2 linked regions of the Orrella dioscoreae genome follow. The protein of the gene in region 1 interacts with the protein of each later gene in a pairwise test. Links are inferred from orthologs where the notes say so. Each region holds a gene or a part of one and is shown in the gene's direction. Other genes may lie near its edges. The genes, in order: grxD and ODI_RS01375.

The links.
Region 2: the proteins of grxD (region 1) and ODI_RS01375 interact in binary tests that used the Escherichia coli proteins (3 or more experiments, as listed by UniProt). The link is inferred for Orrella dioscoreae from one-to-one orthologs.

The regions. Positions count from the first base shown.
Region 1 is NZ_LT907988.1:4,545,328-4,554,330, reverse strand. What follows is about bases 202-3,069. They hold grxD (Grx4 family monothiol glutaredoxin), read left to right. Parts: upstream 202-1,404; coding sequence 1,405-1,734; downstream 1,735-3,069. Other genes in these bases: ttcA (tRNA 2-thiocytidine(32) synthetase TtcA), read left to right, coding at 2,324-3,069; ODI_RS20840 (UbiX family flavin prenyltransferase), read left to right, coding at 1,731-2,324; prmC (peptide chain release factor N(5)-glutamine methyltransferase), read left to right, coding at 499-1,296; prfA (peptide chain release factor 1), read left to right, coding at 202-457. In the rest of the region: more of prfA, read left to right, coding at 1-201; more of ttcA, read left to right, coding at 3,070-3,235; ODI_RS20830 (acetyl-CoA acetyltransferase), read left to right, coding at 4,073-5,251; ODI_RS20825 (class I adenylate-forming enzyme family protein), read left to right, coding at 5,261-6,799; dctP (C4-dicarboxylate TRAP transporter substrate-binding protein), read left to right, coding at 6,858-7,952; ODI_RS20815 (TRAP transporter small permease subunit), read left to right, coding at 8,041-8,571. UniProt on the Escherichia coli protein: Monothiol glutaredoxin involved in the biogenesis of iron-sulfur clusters.
Region 2 is NZ_LT907988.1:272,335-281,430, reverse strand. Bases 2,487-5,447 are described here. They hold ODI_RS01375 (BolA family protein), read left to right. Parts: upstream 2,487-3,811; coding sequence 3,812-4,084; downstream 4,085-5,447. Other genes in these bases: hisG (ATP phosphoribosyltransferase), read left to right, coding at 5,374-5,447; murA (UDP-N-acetylglucosamine 1-carboxyvinyltransferase), read left to right, coding at 4,084-5,352; ODI_RS01380 (ABC transporter permease), read left to right, coding at 3,029-3,805; ODI_RS01385 (ABC transporter ATP-binding protein), read left to right, coding at 2,487-3,029. In the rest of the region: outer membrane lipid asymmetry maintenance protein MlaD, read left to right, coding at 1-523; ODI_RS01395 (MlaA family lipoprotein), read left to right, coding at 576-1,352; ODI_RS01390 (MlaC/ttg2D family ABC transporter substrate-binding protein), read left to right, coding at 1,367-2,014; more of ODI_RS01385, read left to right, coding at 2,235-2,486; more of hisG, read left to right, coding at 5,448-6,057; hisD (histidinol dehydrogenase), read left to right, coding at 6,081-7,385; hisC (histidinol-phosphate transaminase), read left to right, coding at 7,382-8,539; imidazoleglycerol-phosphate dehydratase HisB, read left to right, coding at 8,553-9,096. UniProt on the Escherichia coli protein: Involved in cell resistance against acid stress.

The DNA.
Region 1 (9,003 bases):
CGATGCCGCGACCGACATCGTCATCAATCCGTCCGACCTGCGCGTGGACACCTTCCGCGCCAGCGGCGCGGGTGGCCAGCACATCAACAAGACCGATTCGGCGGTGCGCCTGACCCACTTGCCCACGGGGCTGGTGGTGGAATGCCAGGACGACCGTTCGCAGCATCGCAACCGCGAGAAGGCCATGCAGGTGCTGGCGGCGCGCCTGAAGGACCAGCAGCAGCGCGAGCGCCAGAGCAAGGAAGCCGCGCAACGCAAGAGCCTGGTGGGCTCGGGCGACCGTTCCGAGCGCATTCGCACCTATAACTACCCGCAAGGCCGCCTGACCGATCACCGCATCAACCTGACGCTCTACAAGCTGCAGGCCATCCTGGAAGGCGATCTGCAGGAACTGACCGGCACCCTGCTGGCCGAGCACCAGGCCGCGCAACTGGCCGCCCTGGGCGAAGAGGCATAAGGCGCATCGTGGGCGGCGCCGCAACCACCGTGCGCGGGCTGATGGCCGATTGCGGCCTGCCGCGCCTGGAGGCCCGCATGCTGCTGGAGCGCGTGCTGGACAAGCCGCGCGCCTGGCTGCTGGCGCATGACACCGACCCGCTGGCGCCTGCCGCGGTGGCGGCATTCCAGACCCTGTGCGCCCGCCGCCTGGCCGGCGAGCCGATGGCCTACCTGCTGGGCGAGCGCGAATTCATGGGCCATGTCTATGCCGTGGCGCCGGGCGTGCTGATCCCGCGGCCGGAAACGGAACTGCTGGTCGAGACGGCGCTCGAATGCCTGTCAGGGCGGCAGGCGCCGCGCGTGCTGGACCTGGGCACCGGCAGCGGCGCGATCGCCGTGGCCATTGCCCTGGCCCGGCCCGATGCCCATGTGACGGGCACCGACGCCAGCCCCGAGGCGCTGGCGCAGGCGCACGCCAACGCCCAGCGCCTGGGGGCGCCCCGGGTGCGCTGTCTGGCAGGCGACTGGTATGCGGCGCTGCCCGGCGGCGACGCGCCGTTCGACCTGATCGTGTCGAACCCGCCCTATATCGCCGCCGGCGATGTCCACCTTGATCAGGGCGACCTGCGGCACGAGCCGCGCGGCGCGCTGACCGACGAAGCCGATGGGCTGTCGGCGCTGGCGCGTATCGTGTCCGGCGCCCGCGCCTGGATGGCCCCAGGCGCCCGTCTCTGGCTGGAGCATGGCTGGGACCAGGCCGCCGCCGTGCGGCAGTTGCTGGCCGACGCGGGCTTCCGGAACGCGGCCAGCCGCCGCGATCTGGCCGGCATCGAGAGGATTTCCGGCGCAAACCTATAATTCCGGGGAGTCCCGGGTCCGGACGTCGGCGTTGCCTGCCCGATACCGGCCATTTACCCCAGGCAAAATCCTATGCCGGCCACGCGCCGGCGCATCTGCGAGTCAACCATGAGCGACGACGTGCAAACCTTCATCCGCGATACCGTCACGCAGCACCCCGTGGTGCTGTTCATGAAGGGTACCGCCCAGTTCCCGCAATGCGGCTTCTCCGGCCGCGCCATCCAGATCCTGAAAGGCTGTGGCGTGCGCAAGCTCATCACGATCAACGTGCTTGAGGACGAGGAAGTGCGCAGCGGCATCAAGAGCTACTCGAACTGGCCGACCATTCCCCAGCTCTACGTCTCGGGCGAGTTCGTGGGCGGTTCGGACATCATGTCCGAGATGAACGAAAGCGGCGAGCTGAAGAAGCTGCTCGACGCCGCCGGGGCCACCGAGTGACACCCGGCCGCCGGCGGCTGATCGTCGGCATCACCGGCGCCACCGGCGCGCTCTACGGCGTGCGCCTGCTCCAGGCCGCCCGGCGCGTGCCTGACGTCGAGACGCACCTGGTCGTCTCGGCGGCAGGCGCGCTCAACCTGCAGCACGAGCTGGACCTGTCCCGCAACGAGGTCCACGCCATGGCGGACGTGGTCCACAGCGTGCGCGACATCGGCGCCACGCTGGCCAGCGGCAGCTTCCGCTCGGCCGGCATGGTGGTGGCGCCGTGCTCCATGCGCACGCTGGGCGCCATCGCCCACGGCCTGGCGGACAACCTGATCACGCGCGCGGCCGACGTGGTGCTGAAGGAACGCCGCCGGCTGGTGCTGATGGTGCGCGAGACGCCCTTCAATCTTGCGCACCTGCGCAACATGACGGCCGTCACGGAAATGGGCGGCATCGTCTTCCCGCCCTTGCCGGCCTTCTATCACCGGCCCCAGTCCATCGAAGAGATGGTCGACCACAGCGTGGCGCGGGTGCTGGATCTTTTCGATATCGATGTCGGCGGCCCGCGTTGGGCAGGGCTGTCGCCATCCGCGGAACCGAGCTGATGAAAGACTCGAACAATTTCTTCCGGCTGCAGAACCGCCTGGAATCACAGGCCGGCAAGGCCATCGCCGATTTCAAGATGATCGAGGACGGCGACCGCATCCTGGTGTGCATGAGCGGCGGCAAGGACTCGTACACCATGCTGTCGGTCCTGAGCGCCCTGCAGAAGCGCGCGCCGGTGAATTTCGAGCTGATCGCGATGAACCTGGACCAGAAGCAGCCGGGTTTCCCTGAAGAGGTGCTGCCGGCCTACCTGGAAAGCACCGGCGTGGCCTATCGCATCGTCACGGCCGACACCTATTCCATCGTGAAAGAGAAGGTGCCCGAGGGCAAGACGACCTGTTCGCTGTGCTCGCGCCTGCGCCGCGGCATCATCTATCGCACGGCCAAGGAGCTGGGCGCGAACAAGATCGCGCTGGGCCACCATCGCGACGACATCGTCGAAACCTTCTTCCTGAACATGTTCTTCGGCGGCAAGCTGAAGGGCATGCCGCCCAAGCTCGCCACCGATGACGGCGCGCATGTGGTGATCCGCCCGCTGGCGTATTGCAGCGAGTCCGACATTGCCCGCTACGCGGCCGACATGGCGTATCCCATCATCCCGTGCAACCTGTGCGGCTCGCAGGAGAACCTGCAGCGCCAGAAGGTGAAGGAAATGCTGGTCGCATGGGAACGCGAAACCCCGGGCCGCGTCGACAGCGTGTTCCGCGCGCTGACGCAGGTGGTGCCGTCGCATTTGGCGGATACCTCGCTGTTCGACTTCAAGGGACTGGCGTCGAATCTCGCGACGATCGATGAGGCGTCGCTGTTCGGGCGGGCGGCTTATGAGCAGGATGCGCTGGTGTTTTCGCATGCTGGCGAGACTGCGATTTCTTTTGTGCGGCCGGTTGGTCGGGTGGGTGGGGTTGCGTAGATCGCTGCGTGGTCTGCTGCCGTAGCGTAGTCTTCTGTGTAGACCGCTGGGTTGACGGCCGCCGAGGGTGGTCGTGCCGTCGGCCGCCTGCCGCGGGGTGCGGCGCCCACAGCGCCGCGCTCCCCGCAGAAGGCGCCCGCCGTCCCGCCCACCCTCGACGTCCTGCGCTTGGGGGTTCTGGATCGGAGTCGGCCGCCGGAGTCCTGCTCGCATTCTTGCCCCGCGCTCGCTGCCCGCCCGAAGATCTCGGCTTGCCGCTCAGCAATGGGCGCCCACAGCGCCCATTGCTGAGCATTTGGAAAAGCAAAAGAGGCAGCTAGTGAGAGAGGGGGGAAGGGGAGTGGAGGTGGGGGGCATCGCACTCCGGGCAGGGGCTCCCGTCAGGCTGCGTTGTCTGTTTGGAGGCGTTGTTCCACTGTCGTGACTGAATGGCGGGTGTCTTGCGCGGGCAGAGACACCGAGAAATTGATGAGCCTGGCGGCTTCGGTCGCGCCGTGTCGGTGGTGGAGCAGCCTCCCCAAGCAGGCAACAGGGCCAAGCGGCGCCCGTAGCTCGAAGCGCGCTGCTTCCTCCCTCCACCTCCCGCCCCCACTCTCTCAACAGCTGCCCCTATTGCTTTTCCGAATGCTGACCGGAGGGCGCTGTGGGCGCCGCACCCCGCGGCAGGCGACCGACGGCACGACCACCCTCGGCGGCCGTCAACCCAGCGGTCTACATAGAAGATCACGCAACCTCACCTAATACGTAGTTTTATACGTAGCTGCACGTATTGATGTACGGGCATGCCAAGTCACACACTGGAAAAAAGAACGACAACCCAGTGCGGAGAGACAAGACATGTCAGGCACCTCGGTATCCATCGTCGGCAGCGGGCACACCCCTTTCGGGCGCCTGGACGCCTTGAACCTGGAACAACTCATCGTCATGGCCGCGACAGAAGCCATCGAGGACGCGGGGGTGGACCCCGCTGAAATCGATGCGGTGTTCCTGGGCAACTTCAATGCCGGACTGGTCCCGGATGCCTTCGCGGCCTCGTTGATCCTGCAGGCCTCGCCCGCCTTGCGCTTCAAGCCCGCGGTGCGCTGCGAGAACGCCTGTGCGTCCGGCGGGGCGGCCATCCATGCCGGCCTGCGCGCCCTGCAGGCGGGCGCTGCCCGGACCGTGCTGGTCGTCGGCGCGGAAAAAATGACCTCGCGCAGCACGCCGGAAGTCACCGAGGCGCTGGCGGGGGCGGGCTACAAGAACGATCCTGAAGAAGCCGCGCTGAGCTTTCCGCAGCTTTTTGCCTTGGCGGCGCGCGAGTACGCCGCGCGCTACGAGGATCCGCTGCCCGCCATGGCGGCCATCGCCGCCAAGAACCACGGCAATGCCATGCACAACCCGCTGGCGCAGATGCACCGCGAGGTGGACGTGGCCTTCTGCAATACCGTCTCCGACAAGAATCCGCTGATTGCGCCGCCCTTGCGGCTGACCGATTGCTCGCTCATCACCGATGGCGCGGCGGCCGTCGTCATGACGCGCAGCGACACGGCCACGCGCTTTCCGCGCGCGGTCACCGTGCGCGCCGCCGAGCACGTCAGCGATTTCCTGCCGCTGGGCGGGCGCGACCTGCTGGCATTCGAGGGGCCGGCGCGCGCGCTGCGCCAGGCGTATGCCGCAGCGGGCATCCACGTGAACGACCTGGATTTCGCCGAGGTGCACGATTGCTTCACCATCGCCGAGCTGCTCATCTATGAGGCCATGGGGCTGGCGCCTGCCGGGCGTGGCCGCCAGGCGCTGGACGACGGCATCGTGCTGCGCGATGGCCGCCTGCCGGTGAACCTTTCCGGCGGGTTGAAGGCCAAGGGCCATCCGGTGGGCGCGACGGGCGTGTCGATGCACGCGCTGGCCTATCGCCAGCTGACCGGCCAGGCGGGCGCCATGCAGCGCAAGGACGCCAGCCTGGGCCTGGTCTTCAACATGGGCGGCGCGGCGGTGGCCAGTTATGCCTCGGTGCTCGAAGCAGCCCGGGCATAAGGGCGCGCCATGAATGTCGCCAACTGGCTGCATGCGGCCGCGCTGTCGCACCCTCGCAACCCGGCGCTGTATCGCGGCACGCAGCTGCATGCGGACTATGACGCCTTCGCTCGCCGCGCGGCCGGGCTGGCGCGGTGGTTGCGCGATGCGCAGGGCGTGGCCGAGGGCGCGCGTGTCGCGCTCTTCATGAAGAATCGCGTCGAATACCTGGAGCTTTTCTACGCCTGCTGGTGGCTGGGCGCGGTCGTCGTGCCGGTCAACCCGAAGCTGCATCCCAAGGAGGTGGACTGGATCCTGCGCGACGCGGGCGCACATGCCGTGCTGACCGACACGCACGAAGACCTGCCGCCTGAAGCCGTGCCTGACGGCTGCCTGCACCTGGCGGTCGATGGCGATGCGTTCCCGCGGGCTGCGCAGGCGGGCCTGGACGCGCCGCTGCCGCCGCCCCGGGTGTTGCCGCCCGATGCATTGGCATGGCTGTTCTATACCTCCGGCACCACGGGCAGGCCCAAGGGCGTGATGCTGTCGCATCGCAACCTGGTGGCGATGGCGCTGTGCTACGCGGCCGACATCGAGACGGTGTCGGCCACCGACAGCATGCTCTATGCCGCGCCGATCTCGCACGGCGCGGGCCTCTATCACTTCATGTACGTGCGCCGCGCGGCGCGGCACGTGGTGCCGGCCAGTCGCGGCTTCGATCCCCTCGAGATCCTTGATCATGCGCGTGAGGGCGGCTCGCTGTCGCTGTTCGCCGCGCCCACGATGGTCAAGCGCCTGGTCGAGGCGGCGCGCGCGGCGGGCCGCGACGGCACGGGGCTGCATACAGTGATCTATGGCGGCGCGCCCATGTATTTCGCCGACATCGACGAGGCGCTGCAGGTGCTGGGGCCTCGGTTCGCGCAGATCTATGGCCAGGGCGAGAGCCCCATGACCATCACCGCGCTCACGCGCGAGTGCATCGCCGACACCTCGCATCCGCGTTGGCGCGCGCGCATGGCGTCGGTGGGGCCTGCGCAAAGCTGCATGGCGGTTCGCATCGTGGATGCCGACATGAATACCCTGCCCGTGGGCATGGAGGGCGAGGTTGCCGCGCGCGGCGATGCCGTCATGGCGGGCTATTGGGGCAACGAGGCCGCCACGCGCGCCACGCTGGTGGAAGGCTGGTTGCGCACCGGCGACATCGGCCGCCTCGATGAAGAGGGTTTCCTGACGCTGACCGATCGCAGCAAGGACGTGATCATTTCGGGCGGCTCGAACATCTACCCCCGCGAGGTCGAGGAGGTGCTGGCGCGCCACCCCGGCGTGCGCGAGGTTGCCGTGGTGGGGGCGCCCAGCGAGGCCTGGGGCGAGGAGGTGGTGGCCTTCGTCGTGGCGCGCGAGGGCGCCACGCTGGACCCCGCGGACCTGGATCAATGGTGCCGCGGCGAGATCGCGGCCTTCAAGCGGCCCAAGCGCTATTGCCTGCGCGACGAGCTGCCCAAGAACAGCTACGGCAAGGTCCCCAAGACCTTGCTGCGCGAAGCCCTGCAGGCCGGCAAGGCAGGGTAGTCCGGCGCTTGGCGCCGGGCGGGGGAACACCGGTCCCACCCATCGAGGAGACACAACAATGAAAAGACGTGATTTCATCAAGACGGCAGGATTGCTGGCAGGCGTCGCCGCGCCCACGGTCTGGTCGGCCAGCGCCTGGGCCGCCAGCAAGCCCGTGCGCATCAAGTTCGACAGCTACATTTCCGAGACCGCGGGCCCCTCGCGGCTGGACGACTGGTTCCTGAGGGAGCTGGAGCGCCGCAGCAACGGCGCGGTACAGGTGCGCCGCTATTGGGCGCAGTCGCTCAACAAGGTGGGCGAACACCTGTCGGCCGTGCGCGATGGCACCTCCGAGATGTCCTTGATTTCCCCGGGCTACTACCAGGCCCAGTTGCCGGTCACGCGCGGCCTGGACTGGTACTACCGCATGCAGCGCGCGGATGCCCTGCAACTGGTCTGCCGCGATCTCTACGCGCAGTTCGATCCGCTGCGCGCCGAGTGGGAGCAGCGCTATCGCTCCAAGGTCATGTACTGGACCAACTGGTACTACGCGCCGCTGGTCACGCGTGAGCCCATCCGGTCCATCGAGGACATCCGCGGCAAGCGCATCCGCGGCTACGGCGTCGCCAACGACGTGATCCAGCGCCTGGGCGGCACGGCCGTGCCGATGGCCGCGCCCGAGGTCTATACCGCGCTGGAGCGTGGCGTGCTGGACGGCGTCTATGGTTTCGATTTCATCACGGCGGTGGCCTACAAGCTGCACGAGATCGCGCCGCATTTCACCGACATCGGCGATGGTCCGCACGGTCCGTCCGCCACCATCATCAACATGCGCACCTGGGAGTCCTTCCCCGACCCGGTGAAGCAGATCGCCGACGAGATCGTCGCGGAGATCTATGGCGGCAAGTACACCGAGATCTTCGACGCCGCGGCGCGCCAGTACCTGAAGACCGCGCTGGCCGAAGGCGCGAAATTCAGTTCGCTGCCCGATGAGCAGAAGGCGCGCGCGAAAGCGCTGGTGCAGCCGGCCCAGGTGCAGTCCTGGGTGGACCGCGTGGCCAAGCCCGCGCGCGTGGATGGCGCCGCCATGCAGTCGCTGATCGACACGGCCATCGCCAAGCACGACCCCAAGGGCACGCTGAAACGCTTCGACGAGCTGGCCGCGCAAGCCTGAGGTCGCACGCCGAACCGGGCCGGCGCATGCGCCGGCCTGCATCGCGGCATCGGCCGCCTATCCGTGGACGGCTACGCGCCGAAGAACCATGACCCCCGATACCCTGCTTGCCAGGCTGCTTCGCCGCGTCGCCGACGCGATGGGCGCCATCGCCTTGCTCTTCCTGTTGTTCATGATGCTTGGCACCACGGTGGATGCGCTGGTGCGCACCGTTGCCGGCCAGCCGCTGCCCGGCGTCTTCGAGCTATCCGAGCTCAGCATGGTGATGCTCGTCTTCATGGGGCTGGGCTGGACCCAGCTGGATGACGCCCACATCCGCGTGACGCTGCTGAAGGGACGCGTGCCGCCGCGCGTCTCACGCGTGCTGGAGTCGCTGTCGTGGCTGCTGGGCGCGGTGGTGCTGGCGCTGCTGGCCTATCCGGCCACGGGCGATGCCGTCGAGTCGGTGGCCATCCGCGAATTCCGCTGGGGCTATGTCGAAGTGCCGATCTGGTGGACCAAGGTCGCGGTGGCGGTGGGCCTGTGGTTCGGCGCCCTGCAGATGCTGGTCGGCGCCGCCTGGGCGCTTTACCGGCCCGTGCCGCCGGACAGTCCCGTGCCGCCGACGCTGGCGCACTGAGGAGACGATCATGGATCCCATCGTCGCGACCCTGGTCGCCACCTGCCTCATCTTCGTCTTCATGCTGCTGGGCACGCCGGTCTTCGCCGCGCTGGGCCTGGCGGGCATCATCGGCATCGTCATGGTCGAGGACATCTTCTTCGTCCTGAACCGCCTGCGCTCGTTCTCCTATGCGCAGTCGGCGTCCTATCTGCTGACGGTGATTCCGCTCTTCATCCTGATGGGCGCCTTCGCGCACCACGCGGGCATCGGCACGCGGCTCTTCGACGTGGCGCGCAAATGGGTGGGCCACCATCGCGGCGGGCTGGCGATGGCCAGCGTGCTGACCTGCGCGGGCTTCGCCGCCACCTCGGGTTCCAGCGTGGCCACCGCCGCCACGGTCGGCTCGGTCGCCATTCCCGAGATGAAGAAGAACGGCTACGACGACCGCCT
Region 2 (9,096 bases), 4.3 Mb from region 1 along the record:
CGATTTCTGGGTAGGCCTCTTCGTGCTGCTGGGCGCGGCAGCGGTGGTATTCCTGGCCCTGCGGGCCGGCAACCTGAGCTCCTTCTCGTTCGCCCCCACCTACACGCTGACCGCCAACTTCGACAACATCGGCGGCCTGAAGCCCCGCGCCGCGGTCAAGAGCGCCGGCGTGGTGGTCGGCCGGATCAAGCACATCGGCTTCGACGACCAGATGTACCAGGCCGTCGTCACGATGGAGCTGGAACAGGGCTATGACTTCCCGACGGACTCCTCGGCCAAGATCCTCACCTCGGGCCTCCTGGGCGAGCAATACATCGGCCTGGAAGCCGGCGGGGATGACAAGTTCTTTGCCGATGGTGAAAAAATCCGTTATACCCAGAGCGCCGTGGTGCTGGAGAACCTGATCAGCCAGTTCCTCTACAACACCGCCGAACGCCAGGGCGGCGACGAGGCAGCGCCCGCCAATCCGCCGGCCGCCGATGCGCCGCCCCCGCCCGCGCCGGCTCCCGCGCCGCAGCAATGATTCCAATGATTCATCTCGCGACCAGACCAATTCGAACAAGGATCGTTTCTCCATGAAGACCGCAACCTCCCTTACCCGCCTGGCCTGCGCGCTCTCCGCGGCCGCCCTGCTGGCCGGCTGCGCCACGTCCTCGCAGCCTGACCCGCGCGACCCCTGGGAAGGGATGAACCGCGGCATCTACCAGTTCAACGACACCTTCGACCGCGCGCTGCTGCGTCCGGTGGCGCAGGGTTACGACTACATCGTCCCCGATCCCATCCAGAACTGCGTGCACAACATGTTCTCGAACCTGGGCGACGTCTGGTCGGCCGCCAACAGCTTCCTGCAGGCGCGCGGCCACGACTTCTTCAACACCCTGGGCCGTTTCCTCTTCAACACCACCATGGGCGTGGGCGGCTGCTTCGACGTCGCCACGGCCAACGGCGCGCGCAAGATCCCCAACGACCTGGGCGTGACGCTGGGCGTCTGGGGCATCGGCCAGGGGCCGTACCTGGTGCTGCCGTTCCTGGGCGCGAGCACCGTGCGTGACGGCGTCGGCACGGTCGGCGGCTTCTACGGGAACGTTGCGGCGGTCGGCAGCATCGAAAACGTGCGTCTGCGCAATTCGCTGTGGGGGCTGGAGGTCGTCGACCGCCGCGCCTCGCTGCTGGAGGTCACGGACACCGTCGACCGCACCGCGATCGATCCGTACAGTTTCATCCGCGACGCCTACCTCCAGCGCCGCAACGCCCAGGTGCTGCAACGCACCGGCGGCGCCGACAGCGACAACCTGCCGGATTACTCGGATGACGAGGACGACGTCCCCGCCACGCCCGCCGGCCAGAACTGAAAGGAGTCTTCTTTATGCAAGCTATCCGCAACATGAACGTCTTCGGTTTCGCCTCCCGCCTGGCCCTCACCGGCCTGCTCGCCCTGGGCGTGGCCGCCACGCCCGCGCGCGCGCAAGCGGTCAACCAGCAGGCCGCGCCCAACGAGTTCGTGCAACAGGTCGCCGACCAGTTGCTGGCCGTGCTCAAGAAGGACACCACGCTGCGCTCGGGCAACCTCGCCCGCATCAACCAGGTCGTGGACCAGCAACTGCTGCCCTATGTGAACTTCGAGCGCACCACGCGCCTGGCCGCCGGGCGCAACTGGCGCCAGGCCACGCCCGAACAGCAGGCCGCGCTGTCGCAGGCCTTCCGCGGCACCCTGATCCGCACCTACAGCGGCGCGCTCACCAAGGTCGACCAGGGCACCTCGGTGCGCCTGCTGCCCTTCCGCGGCGACCCCAACGCCGACGACGTGGTCGTGCGCTCGCAGATCATCCCGCAGGCCAACGCCCAGCCGGTGGGCGTGGACTACCGACTGGAAAAGACGCCCAAGGGCTGGCTGATCTATGACCTGAACGTCGAAGGCATCTGGCTGATCGAGAACTATCGCAACCAGTTCGCCCAGGAAATCAACCGCAGCGGCATCGACGGCCTGATCAAGGCGCTGAACTCGAGGCAGTAGGGCCCCCCCCGAGGCGCTGACGCGCCTCCCCCCCCAGGGGGGCGGCACTGGCGGACCGGCGAAGCCGGCTCCGCGGTGCCCCGGCTCCCTGAGGTTCTTGCGAAGACCGCTGCCGGTCGCCCTGAAAGTCCCTCCCCGGCAGGGGTATGCCGGGAGTTACGGGATCACCCCTATATAATCGGCGATCCGCGCTTTTCCGGGGCCTGCGCGCCCTGTCCTCATGTCCGCCGTCCGTCTCGACCACGTCTCCAAGATCTACCCGACCCGGGCCCCCGGACTCTTCGGGCGGTTCAAGGCCGCCCCCGACCAGGGCTTCCAGGCCCTCGACGACGTCAGCCTGGACATCCAGCCCGGCGAATTCTTCGGCCTGCTGGGCCCCAACGGCGCGGGCAAGACCACCCTCATTTCCATCCTGGCGGGCCTGGCGCGCGCCAGCGGCGGCACCGCCAGTGTCTGTGGCCACGACGTGGTCAGCGACTACCGCAACGCGCGGCGCGCGCTGGGCGTGGTGCCCCAGGAACTGGTCTACGACCCCTTTTTCACGGTGCGCGAGACCCTGCGCATCCAGTCGGGCTATTTCGGCCTGCGCAACAACGATGACTGGATCGACGAGATCCTGGCCAACCTCGGCCTGTCCGACAAGGCGGACAACAACATGCGCGCGCTGTCCGGCGGCATGAAGCGCCGCGTGCTGGTGGCCCAGGCGCTGGTGCACCGCCCGCCCGTCATCGTGCTGGACGAGCCCACCGCCGGCGTGGACGTGGACCTGCGCCGCACGCTGTGGGAGTTCATCTCGCGCCTGAACCGGGAAGGCCACACCATCATGCTGACCACGCACTACCTCGAAGAAGCCGAGGCCCTGTGCGGCCGCATCGCCATGCTCAAGCGCGGACGCATCGTCGCGCTGGACACCACCCAGGCGCTGCTGGCCAGCGTGGGCGGCGCGGACCTGGAGGACGCCTTCGTGCGCATCATGCACCAGGACGGCACCGAACTGACGGGGATCGCGCGCTGATGGCACCCGCACCTCAATACGGCTCCGGCTTCCCCACGCTGCTGCGCAAGGAATTGCTGCGCTTCTGGAAGGTCAGCTTCCAGACCATCGCCGCCCCCGTCGTCACGGCCCTGCTCTATCTCGTCGTCTTCGCGCAGGTCCTGCAGGACCGCGTGCAGGTCTACGGCGAGATCCGCTACACGGCGTTCCTGATCCCCGGCCTCATGATGATGAGCATGCTGCAGAACGCCTTCGCCAACCCGTCGTCGTCGCTCATCCAGAGCCGCATCACGGGCAACCTGGTGTTCATGCTGCTGCCCCCGCTCTCGCACCGCGAGATCTTCAGCGCCTACGTGCTGGCCGCCATCGTGCGCGGACTGGCGGTGGGGCTGTGCGTCTGGCTGGTGGCGCTGTTCTTCGTTCCCCTGCCCCTGCAGCACCCGCTGTGGATCCTGGCCTTCGCCACGCTGGCCTGCGGCATCATGGGCATCATGGGGCTCATCGCCGGCCTCTGGTCCGAAAAATTCGACCAGCTCGCCGCCTTCCAGAACTTCCTCATCATGCCGGCCACCTTCCTGTCCGGCGTGTTCTACTCCATCCACACGCTGCCGCCGTTCTGGCAGCACGTGTCGCACTGGAATCCGATCTTCTACACCATCGACGGTTTCCGCTACGGCTTCTTCTCGATCTCGGACGTCTCGCCCTGGCACAGCCTGGCCGTCGTCGCCGGGGTCTTCGCCGTGCTGGCCGTCTTCGCCCTGCGCCTGCTGGCCAGCGGCTACAAACTCCGAAGCTAGAACGCCATGCTGCCTACCCCCGAGCAAGTCCGGCAATACATTGCGGACAACCTGCCCTGTACCCACATCGACGTCCAGGGCGACGGCGCGCATTTCTACGCGACCATCGTCAGCGCCGCCTTCGAAGGCCAATCGCTGGTTGCGCGCCAACGCCTGGTCTACGCCGCGCTGGGCGCGCGCATGGACGGTTCCAACGCCGAGATCCACGCGCTGTCGATGAAGAACCACACCCCCGACGAATACGCCGCCAAGGGCGGCAAGACCGAGGCAGGACGCTGATGGACAAGCTGCGCATCACCGGTGGCAATCGCCTGCAGGGCGAAGTCACCATTTCCGGCGCCAAGAACGCGGCGCTGCCCATCCTCTGCGCAGGCCTGCTCACCGCCGATGAAGTGACGCTGGAGAACGTGCCGGCCCTGAACGACATCTCGACCACGCTGCGCCTGCTGGGCCGCCTGGGCGTGGCCGCGACGCGCGGCGACGACGGCCGCGTCTCGCTGCGGGCCGACAAGGTCGACAACCTGGAAGCGCCCTACGACCTGGTCAAGACCATGCGCGCCTCCATCCTGGTGCTGGGCCCGCTGCTCGCCCGCTTCGGCGAGGCCCGCGTGAGCCTGCCCGGCGGCTGCGCCATCGGCCAGCGTCCGGTGGACCAGCACATCAAGGGCCTGGCCGCGCTGGGCGCCGAGATCCACATCGAACACGGCTTCGTCGTCGCGCGCGCCAAGCGCCTGAAGGGCGCGACGGTGCGCACCGACATGATCACCGTCACCGGCACCGAGAACCTGCTGATGGCGGCGGTGCTGGCCGAAGGCCGCACCGTGCTGGAGAACGCCGCGCGTGAACCCGAGGTCGTCGACCTGGCCGAGCTGCTCATCAAGATGGGCGCACGCATCGAAGGCCACGGCACCGACCGCATCGTGATCGAAGGCGTCGAGCGCCTGCACGGCGCCAGCCACAGCGTCACGCCCGACCGCATCGAAGCCGGCAGCTTCCTGTGCGCCGTGGGCGCGGCCGGCGGCGACATCCTGCTGCGCGGCGTGGCGCCGCAGGCCATGGGCGCCACGCTGGACAAGCTGCGCGCCACCGGCATCACGCTGGAATGCGGCACGGACACCATCCGCGCCAGCATGGACCGCCGCCCCAGCCCGGTCGACGTGCGCACGCTGGAATACCCCGGCTTCGCCACCGACATGCAGGCGCAGATCATGGCGCTGAACACGCTGGCCGACGGCACCGCGATGATCGTGGAAACGATCTTCGAGAATCGCTTCATGCACGTGCAGGAACTCTGCCGCCTGGGCGCCGACATCGACATCGACGGCCACACGGCGGTCGTGCGCGGCGTGCCGCGACTCTCGGGCGCGCGCGTCATGGCCACCGACCTGCGCGCCTCGGCCAGCCTGGTCATCGCCGGCCTGGCCGCCGAGGGCGAAACCATCATCGACCGCATCTATCACCTGGACCGCGGCTACGAACGCATGGAAGTGAAGCTGGGCGCGCTGGGCGCCAGGATCGAACGCCTCTCCGGCAAGGACGCGGCCTGAAGCGCCGGCACGGGAACACGCATGACTGACATCCAAACCGCCTCTCGTCCGCTGACGCTCGCGCTCTCCAAGGGCCGCATCTTCGAGGAAACGCTGCCGCTGCTGGCCGCCGCCGGCATCGAGGTCAGCGAGAACCCCGAGAAGTCGCGCAAGCTCATCATCGGCACCAGCGATCCCAACCTGCGCCTCATCATCGTGCGCGCGTCGGACGTCCCCACCTACGTACAATACGGCGCCGCCGACCTCGGCATCGCCGGCAAGGACGTGCTGAACGAGCACCAGGCCCAGGATCCGGGCGGCCTCTACCAGCCCATCGACCTGAACATCGCCCGCTGCAAGCTGTGCGTGGCCGTGCGCGCCGACTTCGACTACACCGCCGCGGTCTACCAGGGCGCGCGCCTGCGCGTGGCCACCAAATACACCCAGGCTGCGCGCGAGCATTTCGCCGCCAAGGGCATGTACGTCGACCTGATCAAGCTCTACGGCTCGATGGAGCTCGCCCCGCTGGTCGGGCTGGCCGACGCCATCGTCGACCTGGTGTCCACCGGCGGCACGCTGCGCGCCAACAACCTGGTCGCTGTCGAGGACATCATGCCGATCTCCTCGCGCCTGGTCGTCAACCGGGCCTCGCTGAAGACGCGCGGCGCCGCGCTGCAGCCGCTGCTGGACGCCTTCGAGCGCGCCTCGGCGGCGCCCGCGCCCTGACCCGTTTCCGCTACGATATCCCCATGGCTGCCCTCATCCAACGACTCGACGCCCGCGACGCGGGCTTTCGCGACGCGCTCACGCGCCTGCTCGCCTTCGACGCCTCGCAGGACGAATCCATCGACCGCGCCGCGGCCGGCATCCTGGCCGACGTCCGCCAGCGCGGCGACGCCGCGCTGCTCGAATACACCCAGCGCTATGACCGCGTGCAGGCCACCTCGATCGATGCGCTGGAAATCCCGCGCGCCGACTGGGAAGCCGCGCTGGCCGCGCTGCCGGCCCACCAGCGCAATGCCCTGGAAGCCGCCGCCGACCGCGTGCGCAGCTATCACGTGCACCAGCGCGCGGAAAGCTGGAGCTATACCGAGGCCGACGGCACCGTGCTGGGCCAGCAGATCACCCCGCTGGACCGCGTGGGCCTCTACGTGCCCGGCGGCAAGGCCGCCTATCCCTCGTCCGTGCTGATGAACGCCATCCCCGCCAAGGTCGCGGGCGTGCCGGAAGTCATCATGGTCACCCCGACGCCCGACGGCGTGCGCAATCCCATCGTGCTGGCCGCCGCGGCCATCGCCGGCGTGGACCGCGCGTTTGCCGTGGGCGGCGCCCAGGCCGTGGGCGCGCTGGCCTACGGCACCGCCACCCTGCCCGCCGTCGACAAGATCGTCGGCCCCGGCAACGCTTACGTCGCCGCCGCCAAGCGCCGCGTCTTCGGCACGGTCGGCATCGACATGATCGCCGGCCCCAGCGAGATCCTGATCATCTGCGACGGCAAGACGCCCGCCGACTGGATCGCCATGGATCTCTTCTCGCAGGCCGAGCACGACGAGCTGGCGCAGGCCATCCTGCTGTGCCCCGACGCGGCCTACCTCGACGAAGTGGAAGCCGCCATCGCGCGCCTGCTGCCCACCATGCCGCGCGCGGACATCATCCGCAAGAGCCTGGCAGACCGTGGCGCGCTCATCCTGGTGGCCAGCATCGACGAAGCCTGCGAGATCGCCAACCACATCGCGCCCGAGCACCTGGAGATCTCCACCGAAGACGCCGTGACGGTCGCCGCGCGCATCCGCCACGCGGGCGCCATCTTCCTGGGCCGCTACAGCTCCGAGTCGCTGGGCGACTACTGTGCCGGCCCCAATCACGTGCTGCCGACCTCGCGCACGGCGCGCTTCTCCTCGCCCCTGGGCGTCTACGACTTCCAGAAGCGCTCGAGCCTCATCCAGGTTTCGCATGCCGGCGCACAGACGCTGGGCCGCATCGCAGCCGACCTCGCCCATGGCGAAGGCCTGCAGGCCCATGCGGCCAGCGCCGAATACCGCCTCGACAAATGAGCCCTGCACGCACCGGGGGCCAGACGCCCCCCGGCGCACCGGGGGCTGACGGCCCTGCTTCCTCGCAACACGACGTCCGCGTCGCCGACCGCGTCGCGGCCACCGTGCGCGCCGACATCCGCGGCTTGCAGGCCTATCCCGTGGCACATGCCGAAGGCTGCATCAAGCTCGACGCGATGGAGTGCCCCTATCCGCTGCCGCCCGCGCTGCGGGACGCCGTGGCCGCCGCCATCGCCCACAGCGACCTGACGCGCTACCCGGGCGACAACGCCGCCTTGCGGGCCCGCGTGCGCCAGGCCTTCGACGTCCCCGAGGCCGCGGGCCTGGTGTTCGGCAACGGCTCCGACGAACTCATCCACCTGCTGGTTCAGGCCTGCTGCGCGCCCGGCGACGTCGTCCTGTCGCCCTGGCCCTCGTTCGTCTATTTCGACATGGCCGCGCGCTTCGATCACGCGCGCTTCGTGGGCGTGCCGCTCACGCCGGCCCTCGAACTCGACCTGCCCGCGCTGCTGGACGCGATCGCGCGCGAGCAGCCCAGGCTGGTGTTCCTGGCGCTGCCCAACAACCCGACCGGCGGCCTGTGGTCGGACGACGCGGTGCGCGCGGTGCTGGCCGCCGCCCCCGGCCTGGTCGTGGTGGACGAGGCCTACCAGCCCTTCGCGGGCCACACCTGGATGCCGGAAGTGCTGGCGCATCCCAACCTGGTGGTGCTGCGCACCGTGTCCAAGATCGGCCTGGCGGGCCTGCGCTTCGGCTACCTCGCCAGCCACCCCGCCTGGACCGCCGAACTGGACAAGGTCCGTCCCCCTTACAATATCGGCGTGCATACGCAGGCGGCGCTGGATGTGCTGCTCGCGCACAAGGATGTGCTGGACGACATGGCCGCGCGCCTGCGCGCCGACCGCGAGCCCCTGGCGCGCGCGCTGGCGGCGCTGCCCGGCGTCACCGTGTTCCCGTCGTCCGGCAACTTCCTGCTGCTGCGCACCGACCGTGGCGCCGATGCCGTGCAGGCCGCGCTGGCCGGGCGCCGCATCCTGGTGCGCAACGTATCCCGCTTCCATCCGCTGCTGACCGACTGCCTGCGCGTGTCGATCGGCGCGCCCGACGAAAACGCCGCCCTCCTGGCGGCCCTGACTGACATCCTCAGTGCCTGACCCGAGTCCCGACATGCGTACCGCAGAGATCAGCCGCAACACCAACGAGACCCGCATCCGCGTGGCCGTGAACCTGGACGGCACCGGCCGCCAGACCATCGACACCGGCGTCCCGTTCCTCGACCACATGCTCGACCAGATCGCGCGCCACGGTCTCATCGACCTGGACATCAAGGCCGAGGGCGACCTGCACATCGACGACCACCACACCGTGGAAGACGTCGGCATCACGCTGGGCATGGCCATCGCGCGCGCGGTGGGCGACAAGGCCGGCATCCGCCGCTACGGCCACGCCTACGTGCCGCTGGACGAAGCCCTCTCGCGCGTCGTGGTCGACTTCTCGGGCCGTCCCGGCCTGCAGTACCACGTGCCCTACACCCGCGCCCGCATCGGCAACTTCGACGTGGACCTCGCCCGCGAATTCTTCCAGGGCCTGGTCAACCACGCCCTCATCACGCTGCACGTCGACAACCTGCGCGGCGAGAACGCCCACCACCAGTGCGAGACCGTCTTCAAGGCCTGTGGCCGCGCGCTGCGCATGGCGCTGGAACGCGACG